One region of the Kitasatospora sp. NBC_01539 genome, then DNA from elsewhere that is predicted to be linked to it. Evidence: riboswitches for the same ligand, from Rfam matches in the RefSeq annotation. Region 1 holds a riboswitch; each other region holds the start of a gene.
What was found. A riboswitch is a leader RNA that binds a small molecule or an ion and turns the genes downstream of it on or off. The one in region 1 is predicted to bind cyclic di-AMP.
Positions count from the first base shown of each region.

Region 1 (6,316 bases):
GCTCGGCAACGACGTCATGCCGTTCTTCGACCAGGACGGCGTGCACGCGATCTACCGCGAGTGGCGCCGGATCCTCGACGAGTACCCGGGCGACCGGATCGGCGTCGCCGAGGCCTGGACGCCCACCGTGCAGCGCACCGCCAACTACGTCCGCCCCGACGAGCTGCACCAGGCGTTCAACTTCCAGTACCTCGGCACCTCCTGGGACTCCGCCGCGCTGCGCGAGGTCATCGACCTCTCGCTCGACTCGATGCGCCCGGTCGGCGCCCCCACCACCTGGGTGCTCTCCAACCACGACGTCACCCGGCACGCCACCCGCTTCGCCAACGAGCCGGGCCTGGGCACCCAGATCCGCACCGCCGGCGACCGGGAGCTCGGCCTGCGCCGCGCCCGGGCCGCCAGCCTGCTGATGCTCGCGCTGCCCGGCTCCGCGTACATCTACCAGGGCGAGGAGCTCGGCCTGCCGGACGTCACCGACCTGCCCGACGAGGTCCGCCAGGACCCGTCGTACTTCCGGGCGGCCGGCCAGGACGGCTTCCGCGACGGCTGCCGCGTGCCGATCCCGTGGTCGGGCACCGAGGCCCCGTACGGCTTCGGTCCCACCCCCGGCGGGCCGTCCTGGCTGCCGCAGCCCGCCGAGTGGGCGCAGCTCAGCGTCGAGGCGCAGACCGGCGACCCCACCTCCACCCTGGAGCTCTACCGCTCCGCGCTGACCGTGCGGCGCGCCCAGCCCGCGCTCGGCGCCGGCACCGAAGTGACCTGGTTGGAGGCCCCGGAGGGCGTCCTCGCCTTCCGTCGCGACAGCGCCGAGGGCTCGTTCGTGTGCACCGCGAACACCACCGGCGAGCCGGTCCGCATCCCGTCCCCGGGCCGTCTGCTGCTGGCCTCCGCCGAGGCCGGCCGCGAGGACGGCGAGATTCTTCTGGCCGCCGACAGCACCGCATGGTGGGCGGTCTGACATGGTTGCAATAGGCTCTGGGATCGTGACTACAGCGCGACTCTCGGACATCGCGGCGCAGGCGGGGGTCAGCGAAGCCACCGTCAGCCGTGTACTCAACGGTAAGGCGGGGGTCTCCGCCTCCACGCGCCAGACCGTTCTGGCCGCCCTCGACGTGCTCGGGTACGAGCGGCCCACCCGCCTGCGGCAGCGCAGCGCCGGGCTGATCGGCCTGATCACCCCGGAGCTCAGCAACCCGATCTTCCCTGCCCTGGCGCAGGTGATCGAGCAGGTGCTCAGCCGGCACGGCTTCACGCCGGTCCTGTGCACCCAGACGCCCGGCGGCTCCACCGAGGACGAACTCGTGGAGATGCTGGTCGAACGCGGCGTGGCCGGCATCGTCTTCGTGTCCGGCCTGCACGCCGACACGACCGCCGACCACGACCGCTACAACAAGCTCATCGGCCGGCAGGTGCCGTTCGTGATGATCAACGGGTACAGCGAACGCATCGCCGCACCCTTCATCTCGCCGGACGACCGGGCCGCCATGTGGATGGCCGTCCAGCACCTGGTGGAGCTCGGCCACACCACCATCGGCCTCGCGGTCGGGCAGAAGCGGTACGTGCCCGTGCTCCGCAAGATCGAGGGCTTCACCGCGGCCGTCCGGGAACTCCTCGGACGCACGCCCGAGGAGGCCGAGAGCTTCGTCCACCACACGCTGTTCAGCGTGGAGGGCGGACACGCCGCGGCCGGCGCGCTCCTCGACAAGGGCTGCACCGCCATCGTCTGCGGAAGCGACATGATGGCGCTCGGTGCGATCCGGGCCGCCCGGCAGCGCGGACTCTCCGTGCCGCAGGACGTCTCGGTCGTCGGGTTCGACGACTCGCCGCTCATAGCGTTCACCGAGCCGCCGCTGACGACGATCCGGCAGCCCGTGGAGGCCATGGCCACCGCCGCGGTCGACGCCCTCCTGGAGGAGGTCGGCGGAAACCCGCCGCAGCGCGCCGAGTTCATGTTCCAGCCGGAGCTCGTCATGCGCGGCTCCACCGCGGCCGGCGGCCGCTGACTCCGTACCGCACACCAGGTACGCCGCACCACGCACGCCGCACCACGCACCGCACACCACGTACGGCAACGCCGACGGCCCCGGAGAGACCGCTCTCCGGGGCCGTCGGCGTTGCCGTACGTGGTGCGGGGGCCCCGCGGGGCCCGTGCGGGCCGCACGGGCCCCGCTCAGCCCTCCTCCGGCCCCCGCTGCGGCCGGGCGGTGCGGTGCGCGTCGGCGGGGTCCCCGGTACGGGCCTCGGTGCGCCGTCCGCGCGCCAGGTAGTCACGGACGATCAGCTCGACGGCGTCCTGCGGGTTGCCGGAGCCGGACAGCAGCATCACCTCGATCGCCAGATCGGCGTCCAGGGTGACGGTGACCTTCGCCATGGCGGTGCTCCTCAACTCCGGGGAGCAGCAGCTTAGACCGACCGGCAGTAGGGCCCGTGGCGTCGCGGCACCGGGGCACGCGCTTCGCCGCGTTGTCGTCGGTCGCCGCAGCTCCGCTGCCGCTCTCTCCTCCGCCGCTCTCTCCTCCGCCTTGCGATGCACGCACCCCAGCACCGCTCCTTGACCCACGTTCCCTATCGCCGGTCGGTCTTGAGGGCTCCGGGGAGCGGAGTCGCGAGTTCTGTCGGAGTCCGGAGGTCGGACGGCGAAGGTCGGACGTCGGAGGTCGGTGCAGCGGGTGCTCGGTGTGCGGCCCGGGCGGGCGGGCCTCCCTGCCCACCCGCCCGGGCCGCACCCGGGCGTGCCGGACGGACCGGGCCCGGCGGATCCGCCGGGCGGTCCGTCGGCACGCCGAGGCCGTCCGCCGGCCCGCCCCCCTGTGCAAGGGGCGGGCCGACCGGACGGCGGTCGGGAACCGACGGTCTGCCGTGAGGTCAGATCCGGCCGGCGAAGTCCGGCGCCCAGTTGGCGACGGTCTGGGTGCGGACGCCCGCGCTCGGGTTGGCCGCCTCGACGTACTTGCCGTCGCCGACGTACATGCCGACGTGGTAGACACCGGAGTTGGCGCCGTTGTTGGACCAGAACAGCAGGTCGCCCGGCTGCAGGTTGTCCAGCGAGACGCGGGTGGAGAAGTCGGCCTGGTCGGCGGCGACGCGCGGGATCGCGATGCCGGCGGCCTTGTACGCGGCCTGGGTCAGGCCGGAGCAGTCCCAGCCGCCGTTGCCGGTGCCGCCGTAGATGTAGGCCTGGCCGACCTTGGAGAGGGCGAAGTCGACCGCGGCGGCCTTGGAGCCGGTGGCGGCCTGGGCCGGGGCGGCCGTGGTCGCGGCGGCGGTGGTGGCCGTGGTGGTGGTCGCGGTCTTCGCGGGGGTCGAGGTCTGCGCGGAGGCGGAGGCGCCCAGCGACAGCTTCTGGCCCGGGTAGATCGAGTGCGGGCCCTGGGTCAGGACCGACTTGTTGATCTCGTAGAGCTTCTGCCAGCCGCCCTGCACGTGGTTGTGGTCGGCGATGGTGGAGAGCCAGTCGCCGGCCTTCACGGTGTAGGTGGCGCCGGTGCGGTGGCCCCAGGACTGCTTGCCCTGCCAGGACGTGCCGCCCTGCGAGGTGCCGGAGGCGGTCGACCCGGTGCCGGTGCTCGGGGTCGTGGCGGCCGGGGTGCTCGGGGTGCTGGGGGTGGCCGCCGGGGTGCTCGGCGCGGTGGTGGCGGAGCCACCGGTGCTGATCTCGGGCGCGGGGCCGCCCTTGGTCAGACCGGCCTGGACGGAGCAGACGGGCCAGGCGCCGGGGCCCTGGACGGCCAGCACCTTCTCGGCCGTGGCGATCTGCTGGTCCTTGGTGGCGAGGTCGGCGCGGGACGCGTACGACGTGCCGCCGAACTCGGCCCAGGTGCTGTTGGTGAACTGCAGGCCGCCGTAGAAGCCGTTGCCGGTGTTGATGTGCCAGTCGCCGGAGGACTCGCACTGGGCGACCTTGTCCCAGGTGGCGACCGAGGCGGCGGAGGCGGTGCCGGCGGTGAGGCACGGGATCGAGAGGCCGATGCCGACGACGCCGGTGGTGGCGAGGATGCGGCGGCTGCGCTTGGAGTTGATGGACAGCATGAAGGAGCGTTCCTCTCCCACGCCTGCGAGGTGAGCTGTCGGATTCGGGCTGGAGTTGCCCGGCCGCACGTGCGGGCACGTCGAATGGACGTTTCTGCGCGTGCGGCTTCACCCCAAGCCGGGGAACGGCGCTGGACCGTTCCCTGGCGACTTACCTGGTTCCCCCGCCCCTGCCGAAGTGCGTTTCGCTTTGCCAGTCGGACCGCCGGCAGGACTCGGCGTTCGGGCCAACTGGGTCCGTGTGACCACGAACGTGGGAGGACATTAGGCAGAGATAAGTTCAAACTGCAAACATGTGTGATGCCGATCACAGTTGATCTTGTATGAATTCATGATCGATTATCCGGCGCCATTCCGGTCGCCTTCGGCCGCTTTCGCGCAAACCCCTTGGGTCGAAACGGGCTTGTTTATGCTTCAGGCGTCGGGGCCCCGGGCGGCGGCCCGGGGAGGGGTTTCACCGATCATGGAACACGACGAGCGCATGCCGGCGGCACCGGGACGGCCCGCCTCCCACCGCCGGGCCGGCCCCCGGGTCGGCCGCCGGCGGATGCTCGGCTGGACGGCGGTCTCCGTCGTCGCGGCGGCCGTCGGCGGCGGCGCGCTGCTGCGCCGCCCGGCGGCCGGCGGGGCCGGGCCGGTGGCCCGCGCGGTGACCCCCTCCGGTGCCACCCAGGCGGCCGTGGCCGGGCATTCGCACAGTGCGCCGCCCCCGGAGAGCCCGACGCCCTCCCCGCTCGACCTGACGGGCCGCCGGTGGTCCGACGCGGGCGGCTGGGGCGGTGCCGTGCCGGGCCCGCGGACGGCGGTGCGCATCGCCGACCGCGTGCTGCTCGACACCGACGCCGCCGTGGCCTCGCTGCTCGTCGAGCCGGGCGGCTCGCTGGTCTTCGCGCCCGGCAGCAGCGTGACGCTGGCGTCCGCCGGCAACGTCGAGGTCCGCGGCACCCTCGCCCTGGTGCCGGACGACGGGGCGGTGCACACCCTGCGCTTCCCGTCGGTCGGTGAACGAACCTTCGTCGGGGGCGGGATGGGGGTGGTCGGCGCGGACACCGGCCTCTGGGTCACCGGCGCCGGACGCCTGCGCCTGGACGGTGCCGCCAAGACCGCGTGGGTGCGCGCCGCCCGTCCGCTGAAGGCCGGCGACACCGCCCTGGAGCTCGCGGCCGTGCCCGCCGGATGGCGCGCGGGCGACGAGCTGGCCGTCGCCCCGACGGGCCCCCCGTCCGAGGACGGCTTCTCCACCCGGTACGATCTGTGCACGATCCGACGGGTCGACGGCCGCACCGTCACCCTCGCGGAACCGCTGGCGCACGCCCATCCCCGGGTCGCCGTGGGCGGTGGCGTGACGGCGGGCGCCGAGGTGCTCAACCTGACGCGCAGCGTACGGATCGAGGGCACCGCCAAGGGCCGCGCGCACGTCCACCTCACGAGTTCCCGGCAGGCCGAGATCCGGCACGCCGCACTGCGCTGGCTCGGCCCGCGCCGCGCCGGCAAGGAGCGCTGGAACGGCGCGCCCGTCACCGAGCCCGTGCTCGGGCGCTACGGCCTGCACTTCCACATGCTCGCCGACTCCTCGCGCGGCACCGTCGTCGAGGGCGTCGTCGTCCGCGACACGGGCAGCCACGCCTTCGTGCCGCACGCCAGCCACGGCATCACCTTCCGCAGCTGCATCAGCCACGACACGTGGGAGGACGCCTACTGGTGGGACGGGCCGACGGACACCCGCACCCCGCAGACACCGTCCGACGACATCGTCTACGAGTCCTGCGTGGCCTCGCGCACCGTCTACGAACCCGCCCCGCGCGGCTACCGGCTGACCGGCTTCGCCCTGGGCGCCGGCACGGGCGGCATCGCCCGCGACTGCGTGGCGGTCGGCGTGCAGGGCGCCGAGGGGGCGTCCGGCTTCGAGTGGCCGGAGACCAGCGAAGGCGTGTGGACCTTCGAACGCTGCCTGGCCCACAACAACCTGCAGAACGGCATCTTCGTCTGGCTGAACGCCCGGCACCACCACACCGTCACGCAGTTCGTGGCGTACCACAACGGCGGATCGGGCATCGAGCACGGCGCCTACCTCAACGACTTCGACTACACGTCCGGCGTGCTGTACGGCAACGCCGCCGCGGGCGTCACCGTGCACGCACTCGGACGCGACGCCGGCACCGTTTTCGACGGCCTGCTCGTCGACGCCGCCGGGCAGTCCGACCACGCGATCGTCACCGCCAAGCACCAGCTCGCCGGTACGACGGTGACGATCGGGCGGTGCCGGCTGACGGGCTATCGCAAGGTC
Region 1 is NZ_CP109390.1:6,786,852-6,793,167, forward strand. It holds gene OG335_RS29420 (glycoside hydrolase family 13 protein) at 1-958, shown strand, start outside; gene OG335_RS29425 (LacI family DNA-binding transcriptional regulator) at 960-2,003, shown strand; gene OG335_RS29430 (hypothetical protein) at 2,171-2,371, opposite strand; gene OG335_RS29435 (transglycosylase family protein) at 2,866-4,050, opposite strand; cyclic di-AMP (ydaO/yuaA leader) riboswitch at 4,035-4,222, opposite strand; gene OG335_RS29440 (hypothetical protein) at 4,493-6,316, shown strand, end outside.

Region 2 (6,316 bases), 2.6 Mb from region 1:
ACCCACCCGAATCGGTACCGATCGCCCGGATCGTCCGGCCCGCCGTCACGGAGCGGAGTCGACCGCGATCATCGTGCCCTGCAGCAGCGCGACCTCCTTGCCCGGAACCCCGGCGGTGACCGACCGTATCTCGGCCCCCACGACGGTGATGGTCCGTCCGCTGCGCACGACGGTGCCGGTCGCCCGCAGCCGCTCGCCGACACCGGGACTGAGCAGGTTGAGCTTGAACTCGACGCTCAGCACGTCCTTGCCCTCGGGCATCAGGGAGAGCGCGGCCGCGCCCGCCGCGGCGTCCGCCAGGGTGGAGATCGCGCCCGCGTGGACGAATCCGTTCTGCTGGGTCACCTCGGGGCGGACGGGCAGGTCGAGCACCACCCGGCCGCGGGCCAGCTCGACGATCTCGACGCCGAGGGTCGCCAGCAGCGGCTGACCGGTGAGGTTGCTGCGGAGTCGGTCGGTGAGCGTTTCCATGCGGCGGTCCAGGTGCGCGGTGCGGGCGGGGCTCCCTGCACCCTCCGTCGGCGACCGGCCCGGCGTCAACCCTCGCCCCGGCCGGCAGGGCGCCCCGGACGCCGGAAAGCACCGAGGCCCGCGCGGCGGCGCGGGCCTCGGTGCTGTGGGGGCCGTGCGGGCCCCGGGGCGGGCGTGGGCGCCCGCGGGAGGGGGTCAGACGAGGTCGGCGTCGCCGTCCGCCCGGTCGTCGGCGCCGCTGTCGGGCAGTTCGCTGCCGGTCACGGCCCTGGCGTCGCCGATGCGGTGCTGCTGCCCGTCCGCGTGGGCGCTGGGTGCGGTCAGCGAGGCGACGACGCCGACGGCGAGGGAGGCAAAGGCGAGCATGCTGCGCTTCTTCATACCCTGCACAACGCGCGGCACGGCAGGGGGTCACGGCCCGGCCCGCGCGGGTGTCCGGGCGGCCCGTCCGCGGGGTTCCGGCGGGCCCTGCGGTACCGTGCGCCCGGCCGGTGGTCCGCCGCCCACCGGGCGGCACCGGCCGCACCACCGAACCGGGAGGCCCCGTGCCCTTCATCACCGTCAAGCAGCTGGCCGGCCGCACCGAGGAGCAGCGCGCCGAGATCGCCCGCGCCCTCACCGAGGCCTACGCCCGGGCCACCGGCCTGGCCCCGGACAAGGTCTGGGTGGCCATCGAGGAGGTGCCCGCCGAGAACTGGGCGATCGGCGGCGAGACCCTCGCCGCCCGGGCCCGGGCGGCCGCCGGCCCCGGCGGAGCCACCGGCGCCACCGGCTGAGCGCCGGCCCGGCGGGGTGCCCGCCGGCTCAGATGCCGTCGACCTTGAACGGGTCGTGCTCGGCCAGCAGCCGGTCGAGCCGGGCCTGGTCGACCCGGGAGGTGATCGCGCCGGCGTCCTGGCGGTCGCGGACGACCTTCGCCAGCGTGAACGCCGAGGTGATCACGTACAGCAGGGCGACGGCCAGGAAGGCGCGCATCCACGCGTCGACCGGCAGGTAGGCGATCCCGATCGCGAGGGCGGCCGTCGCGAGGGCGAACGAGAGGACGGCCTGCGCGTAGTAGGCGGCCGTGGTGCGGGACTGGATCGGTGCGCTCATGACGGCAGCGTCCCGGAGGCGGGTCCGACCGGCATGAGTACGGGTACTCAGCTTCGCAGCTCGTTCACCCTCCGTGACCGCCTCTCCGACAAACCATCGTAAATCGCCCATTCCTCGCGTAGACCGAACGAATCAACCGGCTCAGGCGCTTGGAATCAAGGCAGGCATAGCATTAACGTTTGATAACGCAGCGCGGTCGGCAACGCCGTACCGACTCGGCACCGTGCGCGTGTCGCTCAATCCCGCGGTCTGCCTTCATCGGTGGGCCCGGGAGCCGGGGAACCACTTTCCGTGGGGTGAATCGGCCGGGCCCAGGCCCAGCCGTAGGAGACCTTCCTGCTCCGAACCCGTCAGCTAACCCGGTCGGCGAGAGGGAAGGAAAGGAGTGCGCCTCCGTGGCGTCGACGCACTCGGCGGAGCCCACCGCCGCAGCCACCCAGCTCCTCGACCACCCGCGTGAGCAGGCCGACCAGGCCCGCCACCGGATGCCCCGTCAGACCAGGGGTGCAAGCCCGCTGTTCGGCGTCACGGCCACCATGGCCGCCACCTTCGGCGCCGCCGGCCTGACCGCCGCCGCCGCAGGCCCCGCCGCCGCGGCCGAACCCGCCGTGTCCGCGCCCGACGAGGCGGCCGACGCCGACCCCGCCGCCGACCCCGGTCTCGCCCTCGCCGCCCGCATCCAGCAGCAGGCCGACACCCGTCGCACCGCCGCCGACGAGGCCGCCCGGCTCGCCGCCGCACAGGAGGCCGAGGCCCGCCGCGCCGCCCAGGCCGCCGTCGACGACGCCGCGCTCGCGCTGCCCACCACCGGCTACACCCTCGGCACCTCGTACGGCCAGTCCAGCACCTGGGCCCACCTGTACACCGGCCTCGACTTCGAGGCGCCCGCAGGCACCCCGGTCACCGCCGTCGCGGCCGGCACCGTCACCTCCGCCGGCTGGGCCGGCTCGTACGGCTACCGCGTCGTCCAGACCCTGCCCGACGGCACCGAGATCTGGTACTGCCACCTCTCCCGCCTTGCCGCCACCGGCGGCCAGGCCCAGCGCGGCGCCGTCCTCGGCGCGGTCGGCGCCACCGGCACCGTCACCACCGCCAGGCTCCACCTGGAGGTACGGCCCGGCGGCGGCGCACCGATCGACCCGCTCGGCTGGCTCCGCTCGCACGGCGTCCAGCCGTAACGGCCCCCGCCTAGACGCCGCCCGGCTCGTCCCGGGCGGCGTCCGCATAGGCCTGCAGCTCGGCCGTGCCCGGCTCCGGCGCCAGGTCCGGGTACTCCCACAGCAGCAACTCCGGCAGGCCCGGCAGCGTCCAGTCGCCGCACAGCCACAGCGCGCCGTCCTCCGCCACCTGCTCGAACTCCTCGAACCCGCCCGACAGCTCGTGCGGCATCGGCTCGCCCAGCGCGGTCAGCCCGGCCAGATTGCGGTAGCTGCGCCGCATCAGCCCGTACTCCAGCAGCCGCCGCGCGCCGTCCGTGGCCATGCCGATCGCCAGCAGGTGCGCCGGCCCCCAGCCGAGCCCGCCGTCCGCGTCCTCCATGGCGTCCAGCGTGCCGGCGTCCACCAGTGCCGCGTACGCCGCGACGCGCTCCTCCGGCTCCAGCGCGCGGAACGCGTCCAGCCAGTCCCGCACCGCGTCGATGTCGCCGGTCTCCACCCCGTCGGCCTGCAGCAGCAGGGTGTACAGCCGCGGCCAGGTGAGCAGCTGCGGCCGGCGCAGCAGCGTGCCCAGCAGCTCGCCCTGCCACTCCGCCTCCGCGTGCAGGCGCTCCCACCGCTTCGCGTTGAGCCGCCGCGCCGCCCGCTGACGGTCGATCAGCAGCCGCACCGCCGCCCCGTACGCCTCCGGCTCCGCCCAGGGCTGCACGTACAGGTGGAGCCGCTCGTGCAGCAACTGCTCCACCACCGCCGACCCCAGCTCGGGCCAGCCGTCGTGCAGCGGCGCGCCGCCCAGTTCGAGCAGCGTCAGCACCGCCCGTACGGCCTCCTCCGGCACCGGGGGCAGGCCCTCGGCCTCCGCCCAGGCGAGCAGCTCCTCGGTGCGGGTACGGGGGATGAGCTGCAGGTCTTCGTCGTCCACGCCCCGTACGGTAGCCGGTGCGCCCCGTGCCGCGCGGCCCGGCCGCCCTGTCGGCCGCCCTCGGGGCAGGGTCGGCCGCCATGACCTCGGCCCCTGTCCGCACGGTGCACCCGGAGGGCCCCCGCCTCGCCGTCCGCGGGTTCCGCCCCCGCCCCGGACGACGTCGCCGCCCTCCACCCGGTGTTCGGCGACCCGGAGACCGCCGGTCGGTCTTAGGGGACGGGTGGGGGACGAGCGGGTGCGGCCGTCCGCAGCACGGGGGTAGGGAGAGCCCCACCCCGGACCCGGCAGCAGGCCGGATTACCCCCCGCCGCCCGTTCCGGCACCGTGGACGTCGTCACACCGCGACACCACCGAGGGGACCCCGCCATGACCGCCCAGCCACTGCCGGCCGCAGCCCGGCCCGTGCCCGTCCACGCCGCCGACCCGACGGGCACCCCGCGCCGGCCCGGCTTCCTGCGGGCACCGTTCTCCGCCGCCACCTACCGTGAGATCGGCTTCGCGCTCAGCTCGCTGCCGCTCGCGATCGCCGGGTTCGTCCTCACGGTGACGCTCTTCTCCGTCGGCACCGGCCTGCTGCCCACCGTCACCGGGCTGCCGCTCCTCGCCCTGCTGACGATCGTCGCGCGCGGCCTCGGCGCCTTCGAGCTCCACCGCGTCCGCGTCCTGCTGGGCACCCCGCTCGCCGCTCCGGAGCCCGTCCGGCCGACCCGGCCGGGGGTGTGGGGCGGGATCACCGCCCGCCTCGCGGACGGCGCCGGCTGGCGCGCCGCCCTGCACCACGTGCTCATGTTCCCGTGGGCGGTGCTCACCTTCGTCGTCACCCTGACCTTCCTGGTCACCGGCTGGGTGGTCGCCCTCTACCCGCTCTACCACTGGGTCTTCGCCCGCTACACCGACTGGCCGGGCTACCAGCTCTACGACTTCACCGACGGCAGCGGCCACCACCGGTACTACGTCACCTCGCCCGCCCAGATCGCGGCCCTCTCCGCCGTGGGACTGCTGCTGGTCCTGCTCACCCCGGTGCTGGTCCGCGGACTGACCGCGGTGCAGCGGGCCGCCGCCCGCGGCCTCCTCGCCGCCCGCTGAACCCCGGGCCGGGCCGCGGATGCGCACCCCCGCGGCCCGTGGTCCGATGGGCCGGTACCCCCGCCGCCCGCCGAGGGAGCCCGCCGTGCTGGTGACGTCCAGACCCCTCGACGAGTACTGCGGCTTCTTCGGTCTCACCCGCGCCGCCCTGCGCAGCCTGCCCGGCCCCGTGCTGGACTGCCCGGGCGGCGCCGCCGCGCTCGCCGCCGAGGCCCGCGCCCTGGGCTGCGAGGTCGTCGCCGCCGACCCCCTCTACGCGCTGCCGCCGTCCGACCTGCTGGCCCTCGCCCGCACCGGCCGCGACGTCATGGCCGAGGCGATGCGCACCAGCCCGCGGCTCTACCCGGCCCGCCCGCAGCTGCGCCCCGAGAAGTACCTGCGCAGCTGGGACCGGGCCCGGGCGCTCTTCGCCGCCGACCGCACCGCCCACCCGGAGCGGTACGTCGCCGCCGCCCTGCCGCAGCTGCCGTTCGCCGACGGGGTGTTCGCCCTCACGCTCAGCTCGTACCTGCTCTTCGCGCACCCGGAGCACTTCACCGCGGAGGGCCGGCTCGACGCCCTGCTGGAACTCGTCCGGGTCACCGACCCGGCCGGCGAGGTGCGGGTGCACCCGCTGCACGACGGCGCAGGCCGCCGCTGCCCGCAGCTGGACGCCCTGCGGGCCGAACTCGGACGGCACGGCGTGGCCAGCGAGATCGAGGTGCACCGGGCGGCAGGGCGCCCCCGGCGGATCCTCCGCCTGCGGGCCGTACGCAGCCGGGCGGGCCTCCGCCGCCCGTGACGAGGGCGCTGTCGTGACGGGGGCGCTGTCGTGACGGGGGACCGGTGCGGCCCCGGACCTCAGGACGTGGTGGTGGTGTCCGGCGCCTGCACCTGGGCCGGGACGACCGGCCCGGTGGGCGTCTCCGCCGTCCCGGCGGCCTGAGGTCCGGCAGGTCCGGCCTTGGGCTCGACGGGCCCGACGGGCTCGGCGGTTTCCGCGGCCGCGGCCGGCAGCACCCGCAGGATCTCGTCCGCGACCGACTTCCGGCGCGAGTACGGCGGCACGTTCCGGGTGTTGCGGACCTTGTAGGCGACCGCCGCCCGCAGCGCCGCCCGCTGCTCGGCGGAGAGCGACGACTGCGCCGCCATCGCCCGCGCGGCCATCAGCGCCTGCAGCAGCTCGAACGGCGACAGGTGCCGGTCGATCGCCGACACCACCAGGTCGACGTTCTCGGGGTCCGGCTTGCCCTGGATCAGGGCGAGGGCCTGCACCCGCAGGCCCTCCACGCCGGTGCCGAAGAGGTCGCGCACCTGCTGCGGGCTGAAGTTGAGGCTCTCGGCCGCCAGCACGGTCTGGTTCACCGAGTCGGCGAGCGTCTGCCGGTCGGCGGCCGACAGGGCGCGGGCCAGCAGCAGCCGGGTCAGCAGCCAGCCCGCCAGGAAGCCGAGGATCGTGAAGTACACGGCGAGCGAGGCGGCGAACCCGGCAGCGCCCGACCCGCCGCCGACGGCGGGGGCGAGCGCGTCGCCCAGCTGCCGCAGCCGGTGCGGCAGGGAGCCGATCTGGGTGAGGCCCGCGCCGAGGAGGATCTTGGTGAGC
Region 2 is NZ_CP109390.1:4,162,876-4,169,191, reverse strand. It holds gene OG335_RS17830 (PaaI family thioesterase) at 46-471, opposite strand; gene OG335_RS17825 (hypothetical protein) at 667-837, opposite strand; gene OG335_RS17820 (4-oxalocrotonate tautomerase family protein) at 1,017-1,247, shown strand; gene OG335_RS17815 (YiaA/YiaB family inner membrane protein) at 1,276-1,566, opposite strand; cyclic di-AMP (ydaO/yuaA leader) riboswitch at 1,790-1,950, shown strand; gene OG335_RS17810 (M23 family metallopeptidase) at 1,962-2,744, shown strand; gene OG335_RS17805 (hypothetical protein) at 2,755-3,645, opposite strand; gene OG335_RS17800 (sensor domain-containing protein) at 4,015-4,734, shown strand; gene OG335_RS17795 (hypothetical protein) at 4,826-5,515, shown strand; gene OG335_RS17790 (hypothetical protein) at 5,575-6,316, opposite strand, start outside.
Region 2: linked by a shared signal. The riboswitch ahead of OG335_RS17810 (M23 family metallopeptidase) and the one ahead of OG335_RS29435 (transglycosylase family protein) in region 1 are both predicted to bind cyclic di-AMP.

Region 3 (6,316 bases), 1.0 Mb from region 1:
GCAGGCAGCACGAACGACCACACTGAGTCCGGGTGGGCTGGTCGAAGCTCGGGGGATGGGGGGCGGCACGTGCGGCAGGCAACAGGCGGTCGGGTCCCGCAGGGCACCTCCATGGCGACGGGATCGGCCGACTCGTGCCAGGGACGGTCGGCGCAGGCCGCGGTCCGGCTTCGACACGGGGTTCCAGCAAGAACCCCCGCCACAGATTGAGGAAGTGAGTCCGGGTGGCCTTCTCCGTCTCCGCGTTGTTCCTGTTCGGCGTGATCGTCGTGATCTTCATCCGCAACAAGCAGCTGAAGACCAGTCACGCGATCCTCGCAGCACTCTTCGGCTTCATGGTGAGCCAGTCCACGGCGGCCAAGCCGATCCAGGACTTCCTCAGCCAGCTCGCGAAGACGATCTCCTCCGTGGCCAGCTGACCGCAGCGCCGACCCGGCCGCCGCTTCCGCGCGGCCAGGTCAGCGCCCCGGCCTCGCCTGCCGCCAGCGCGCGAGCAGGCCGCGCCGCAGCACCCCCGGGCCGCCCTGTGTCGCCCCGGGGGCCGGAGCCGAACCGGCGGGCACCGCCTGCGCCTCCTGCTCGTCGGGGACCAGCAGGACGAACAGCCGTGCCCAGCACAGGCGTTCGCCGCGCGGCCAGCCGAGGGCGCGCAGCGCGGCCGAGGCCGGGTCCGACACGGCGCCGTCGACCCGCACCTCGGCGACCTCCTCACCGGCCCGGCCGCCGAGGAACACCTTCACCCCGGTGACCCCGGTCGGCGACAGCCCCGGGCGCAGGGCGTCCGCCAGCGCGGGCAGCAGCCGGTTGTCGGCCAGCCACTCCGCCAGCCGGTCGCTCCCGAAACCGAACACCGCCGCCGGGCCCTGCACCGCGTGCCACCCGGGCAGCTCCACGGGCCGCACGTGGTCGCCGTGCTCGCCGCGGCGCTCCTGCATCTCCACCACGGCGGCCGCGGTGGTCGTCGCCCACATGCGCACGGCGCTGTCGAGCTTCTCCTCCTCCGTGCGGCCGCGCCCGGCGGTGCAGTCCCAGATCACCGGACCGTCCGCCTGCCCCAGCCGCAGGACGAAGCCCAGGTCGACGTGGCCGGCGGAGCCGTCCTCGCCCGGGTGCTCGCGGACCGCCACCGCCGTCGTGCCGGGCCCGCGCAGCACGCGGCCGTCCACCGTGAACCGCTGCCCGTACCGGGCCATCTCCCGGATCACGCTGCGCTGGACCGTCTCCAGCCTGGCCTGCGCCCGCAAGAGGGCTCCTCGCTCGAAAAGGGGTCGAACATCGCTCGCGAGCGAGGCTATCGGCCGGGCGCCCGCCCGGTGACACCGGTCCGCGGGCGCGGTTGCCCTGACGTCCGGTGAACCCGGAAAAGGGCCTCCGGGAGGCTCTCGTGACCAGGGTCACCGGGCCGTGCATGATCCGTGCCCCGCCGCGACCGGCCGGCCACGCGGGGTGCGGAATCTCCCGCGCGGACATGATCCGGATACGCACGGTCACTGCGGCGACTGCGCTACGCCCACCTCGCCCCGGCGGAGAGTGACCGCCCGGAGGGCCCCTGACGGCCCCTCGGAGGGGGCGGCTTGCCAGCGGAGCGGTCCATAGGTTTTTCTCATGGTCTGCCCGGCCACCGACCGGGCGGGCCACCGGGCGGAACGCCGAGTCCTGCCGCTGCCCGGGGTCACGCACCATCTGTGCACGGCAGGAGCGGGGGACCCAAGGTAAGTGCCGCGTCCGGTAGTTCCGGGACGGCTTGGGGTGAAGTCGCGTCATTTTCCGCGACCGGGCGATCTCCCCGCCCGAACCCGACAGCTCACCTCGTAGGCGTAGGAGAGGAACAACTCCATGTCCGTTCTGGGCACCCGTCTGTCCCGCGTCGCCGTCGCCACCGGTGTGGCCGCCGCTGCGATCGCCATCCCCGTCACCGCTGCCAGCGCCCACAGCGCCGGCACCCCGGCCGCGGCCCCCGTCGCCGCCGTTCAGGCCGCGGCCCCGGCCGCCGCTCCGGCGCAGGCCGCCTCGTACCAGGTCGTCCACGGCGACACCCTGTCCAAGATCGCCGGTGCGCAGCACGTCGACGGCGGCTGGAAGAAGCTGTACGACGACAACCGCCAGGTCATCGGCGGCAACCCGAACCTCATCCTCCCGGGCCAGAAGCTCTCCGTCTCCGGTCAGGCCGCCGCGGCCGCGCCGCAGGCCGAGACCAAGAAGGCCGACTCGGCTGCGGCCTCCCGCTCCGAGCACCGCGCCCCGGTCGCGAGCACCCCGAAGCCGGCTGCCCCGACCACCGAGGCCGCCAAGCCCGCCGCGCCCAAGACCGAGGCCGCGAAGCCCGCCGCGCCCAAGACCGAGGCCGCGAAGCCCGCCGCCCCGACCACCGAGGCCAAGGCGCCCGCCGCCGCCTCGGGTTACGTCGCGCCGGTCTCCTCCGGCCTCGGCACCCCGTACCACAAGGCCGGTTCCAACTGGTCCAGCGGCTACCACACCGGCGTCGACTTCGCGGTCAGCACCGGCACCTCGATCCACGCCATCGCGGCGGGCACCGTCGTCGAGGCCGGCTGGGGCGGCGCCTACGGCAACAACGTCGTCATCAAGCACGCCGACGGCAAGTACTCCCAGTACGCGCACTTCTCGGCGCTGAAGGTCTCGGTCGGCCAGACCGTCACCGCCGGCCAGGTCATCGGCCTCTCCGGTGCCACCGGCAACGTGACCGGCCCGCACCTGCACTTCGAGGTCCGCACCACCCCGTCGTACGGCTCGGACATCGACCCGGTGGCGTACCTCGCCGCCCACGGCGTCCGCGTCTGACGCACCCCGCGCCACCCGAAGGCCCGGCCGGAGATCCACGGATCCCCGGCCGGGCCTCGGCCTTTCCCGTCCGCCTTTCCCGTCCGCCTTTCCCGCGCCGGCTCCTCCCGCGCCGGCTCCTCCCGCGCCGGCTCCTCCGCGCGGCCTCCTCCCGCGTCGGGGCGTGCGGCGTCAACACGCCACCGACCGGCCGAACGTCCCCGGAGCCGCGTCCCCTTCCTTCTACTGTCGCAGCCACGACAAACCCCGTCGTGGAACGTGGAAGGGAACCCCTCATGACCCGAGCACTCCGCCGCGCCGCCGTTCTCCTGGCCGTCACCGGAGCCGTCTGCCTGCCGGCCGCGTCCGCGGTCGCCGACAGCGACGACTTCAACCCGACGATCGTGATCGGCAACCACAACCAGCTCGCGGGCGACGACATCTTCAACGCCGGCCAGGACAACACCGTGGGTTCCAACGACGGCGGCTCCGACTCCGCCCGCGCGGGCATGCTCGACACCGACGTGTACGCCTCCCGCGTGGTCCGTCACTACCTGGGCTGACCTCGGCCGCGGCACGGCAACGGCCCCGGGCCGGCGGTTCACCCGCCGGCCCGGGGCCGTCTCCGTCGGGCCGTCTCCGTCGGGCCGTCTCCGTCGGGCCGTCTCCGTCGGGCCGTCTCCGTCGGGCCGTCTCCGTCGGGCCGTCTCCGTCGGGCCGTGCCCGGCGGGTCCGGCCGGGTCCGGGGAGCGTCACCCGTCCCGGGGACGGGTGACGGGAACCGGCGGCAGACCGTGTGACCGCGCGTACGCCGGGGGTGCAACGGCGTCCCCGCCCGCCGGTGCGGCCTCCCGCGCGCCCCGGTGCTCCTGGGAGAAGGAGAGGAGCCGGGGCGGGACCGCGGCCGGTCCGACCTGGCGCTGGCACGGACCGGCCGCGCCGCCCTGACGGGCCCTCGAACGACGACGGCCCCAGCTCCGCGATCATGTCGCTGAGCTGGGGCCGGGACGGATGGAGCGGGCGACGAGAATCGAACTCGCGTGGCCAGTTTGGAAGACTGGGGCTCTACCATTGAGCTACGCCCGCACACGTGCGTTGACGGCACGTCGCCCCGGGGCCGGGGTCGGCCGCGAGGACGTTGGCCAGCCTACCTGGTCGGGTCGGCGAAATGCACACCGCTTTCGCCCGGGCGGGCTCCGATATTTGCGCGGAGGGGCCCCGGACCGGCGTGTACTCTTCCTCTCGGCACTACGGGGTGTGGCGCAGTTTGGTAGCGCGTCCGCTTTGGGAGCGGAAGGCCGTCGGTTCGAATCCGGCCACCCCGACAGTTTCGGCAGGGTCTCGTCAGGCGGGCGGGGCCCTGTTGCTTTCGTGGTACCGGTAGGATGGACCGCTGGCGGTGGTGCCTGTGGCGATTACACGGACCGCGACCGCCCGAGGGCGAGGAGTCACGCTCACCGTCCACCCCCCGTACGGGAGATGCAGCCCCAACCGCCCATCGCCCGTCTCGCCCGATCGGCCTTCCGGCCGACGACCTCGGGCGGAGACAACCTGACCGCAAGCCCAATAGGAGACCTAACCGTGAAGAGCGCCGTCGAGACTCTGAACCCGACCCGGGTTCGACTCACCGTCGAGGTGCCCTTCGAGGAGCTCAAGCCCAGCCTCGACGCGGCGTACAAGAAGATCAACCAGCAGGTCTCGGTCCCGGGCTTCCGCAAGGGCAAGATTCCGGCTCGTGTCATCGACCAGCGCTTCGGCCGTGCCGCCGTGCTGGAGGAGGCGGTGAACGACGCCCTGCCGCGCTTCTACACGCAGGCCGTCGACGAGATCAAGATCGACGTCCTCGGCCAGCCCGACATCACGGACATCGAGGGTGTCGAGCGGATCGCCGACGGTGGTGACCTCAAGTTCACCGCCGAGGTCGACGTCCGCCCCGAGATCACGCTGCCGGACTTCTCGGAGATCTCCGTCACCGTCGACGCCATCGAGGTGTCGGACGAGGACGTCGCCAAGTCGCTGGAGCAGCTCCGCGAGCGCTTCTCCTCCGTCAAGGACGTCGAGCGCGCCGCCGCCGAGGGCGACGTCGTAGTCGTCGACCTGGAGGCCAAGGTCGACGGTGAGGTGCCGGAGGACGGCACCGCCACCGGCGTGAGCTACGAGATCGGCTCCGGCCGCCTGCTGGACGGCATCGACGAGGCCGTCGTCGGCCTGTCGGCCGGCGAGTCCAAGACCTTCACCACCGAGCTCAAGGGTGGCACCGAGGCCGGCAAGGAGTCGGAGGTCACCGTCACCGTGACCGCCGTCCAGGAGAAGGAGCTCCCCGAGCTGGACGACGAGTTCGCCCAGCTGGCGAGCGAGTTCGACACGCTGGAGGAGCTGAAGGCCGACTCCACCAAGCGCCTGGAGCGCATGAAGGAGTTCGACCAGGCCACCCAGGCCCAGGAGAAGGTCCTCGACGAGCTGCTGACCCGGGTGGAGATGGAGTACCCGGAGAAGCTCCTCAAGGACGAGGTCGAGACCCGCAAGCACAACCTGGAGCACCACCAGCTGGAGCCGATGGGCCTGACCATCGAGGCCTACCTGGCCACCCAGGACAAGTCCGTCGAGGACTACGAGCAGGAGACCGCGGACCAGGCGAAGAAGGGCATCAAGACCCAGTTCGTCCTGGACGAGATCGTGGCCAAGCAGGAGCTCAACGTCTCCCAGGAGGAGCTGACCGAGCACCTCATCCGCCGTGCCGCCGGCTCGGGTCTCACCCCGGACCAGTTCGCGCAGCAGATCGTCCAGGGCGGTCAGGTTCCGCTGCTGGTCGGCGAGGTCGCCCGTGGCAAGGCGCTGGCGCTGGTCGTCGAGGCCGCCAAGGTGACCGACAGCAACGGTGAGGCCGTCTCCTTCGAGGACGACGAGGACGAGACCGAGGCGTCCGACGCCGTCGAGACCGTCGAGGTCGCGGACGAGGCCTGATCCTCCCCGCGCCGATCCCGCCGATCGGCCTCCAGTGGCCCGGACACCGCACGGTGTCCGGGCCGCTGCCGTATTCCCGCGTGCACCCTGCGCTCACAGCGAACAGTTCTGCGTGGGGGATTCTGCGGCCCGGCCTGCGCGTTAGGGTCGATGGACAGCGACACACACGCAGATCGACTGAGCAGGTGGCTAAGTGACGTTCCCGCAGATGCAGATGGATGGCCTGACGGCGCCCCGCGCCGCCGCCGGTGACGTGCTCGGCGGCCTGGGCGACCAGGTCTACAACCGGCTGCTCAACGAGCGCATCATCTTCCTCGGCCAGCAGGTCGACGACGACATCGCCAACAAGATCACCGCGCAGCTCCTCCTCCTGGCCGCAGACCCGGAGAAGGACATCTTCCTGTACATCAACTCGCCGGGCGGCTCCATCACGGCCGGCATGGCGATCTACGACACCATGCAGTACATCAAGAACGACGTGGTCACCATCGCGATGGGCATGGCGGCCTCCATGGGCCAGTTCCTGCTGACCGCGGGTGCCAAGGGCAAGCGCTTCTCGCTGCCCAACGCCAAC
Region 3 is NZ_CP109390.1:5,745,620-5,751,935, forward strand. It holds gene OG335_RS24850 (hypothetical protein) at 261-419, shown strand; gene OG335_RS24855 (DUF6348 family protein) at 459-1,244, opposite strand; cyclic di-AMP (ydaO/yuaA leader) riboswitch at 1,638-1,831, shown strand; gene OG335_RS24860 (peptidoglycan DD-metalloendopeptidase family protein) at 1,837-2,799, shown strand; gene OG335_RS24865 (hypothetical protein) at 3,075-3,341, shown strand; tRNA gene OG335_RS24870 (tRNA-Gly) at 3,791-3,864, opposite strand; tRNA gene OG335_RS24875 (tRNA-Pro) at 4,030-4,103, shown strand; gene tig (trigger factor) at 4,360-5,742, shown strand; gene OG335_RS24885 (ATP-dependent Clp protease proteolytic subunit) at 5,957-6,316, shown strand, end outside.
Region 3: linked by a shared signal. The riboswitch ahead of OG335_RS24860 (peptidoglycan DD-metalloendopeptidase family protein) and the one ahead of OG335_RS29435 (transglycosylase family protein) in region 1 are both predicted to bind cyclic di-AMP.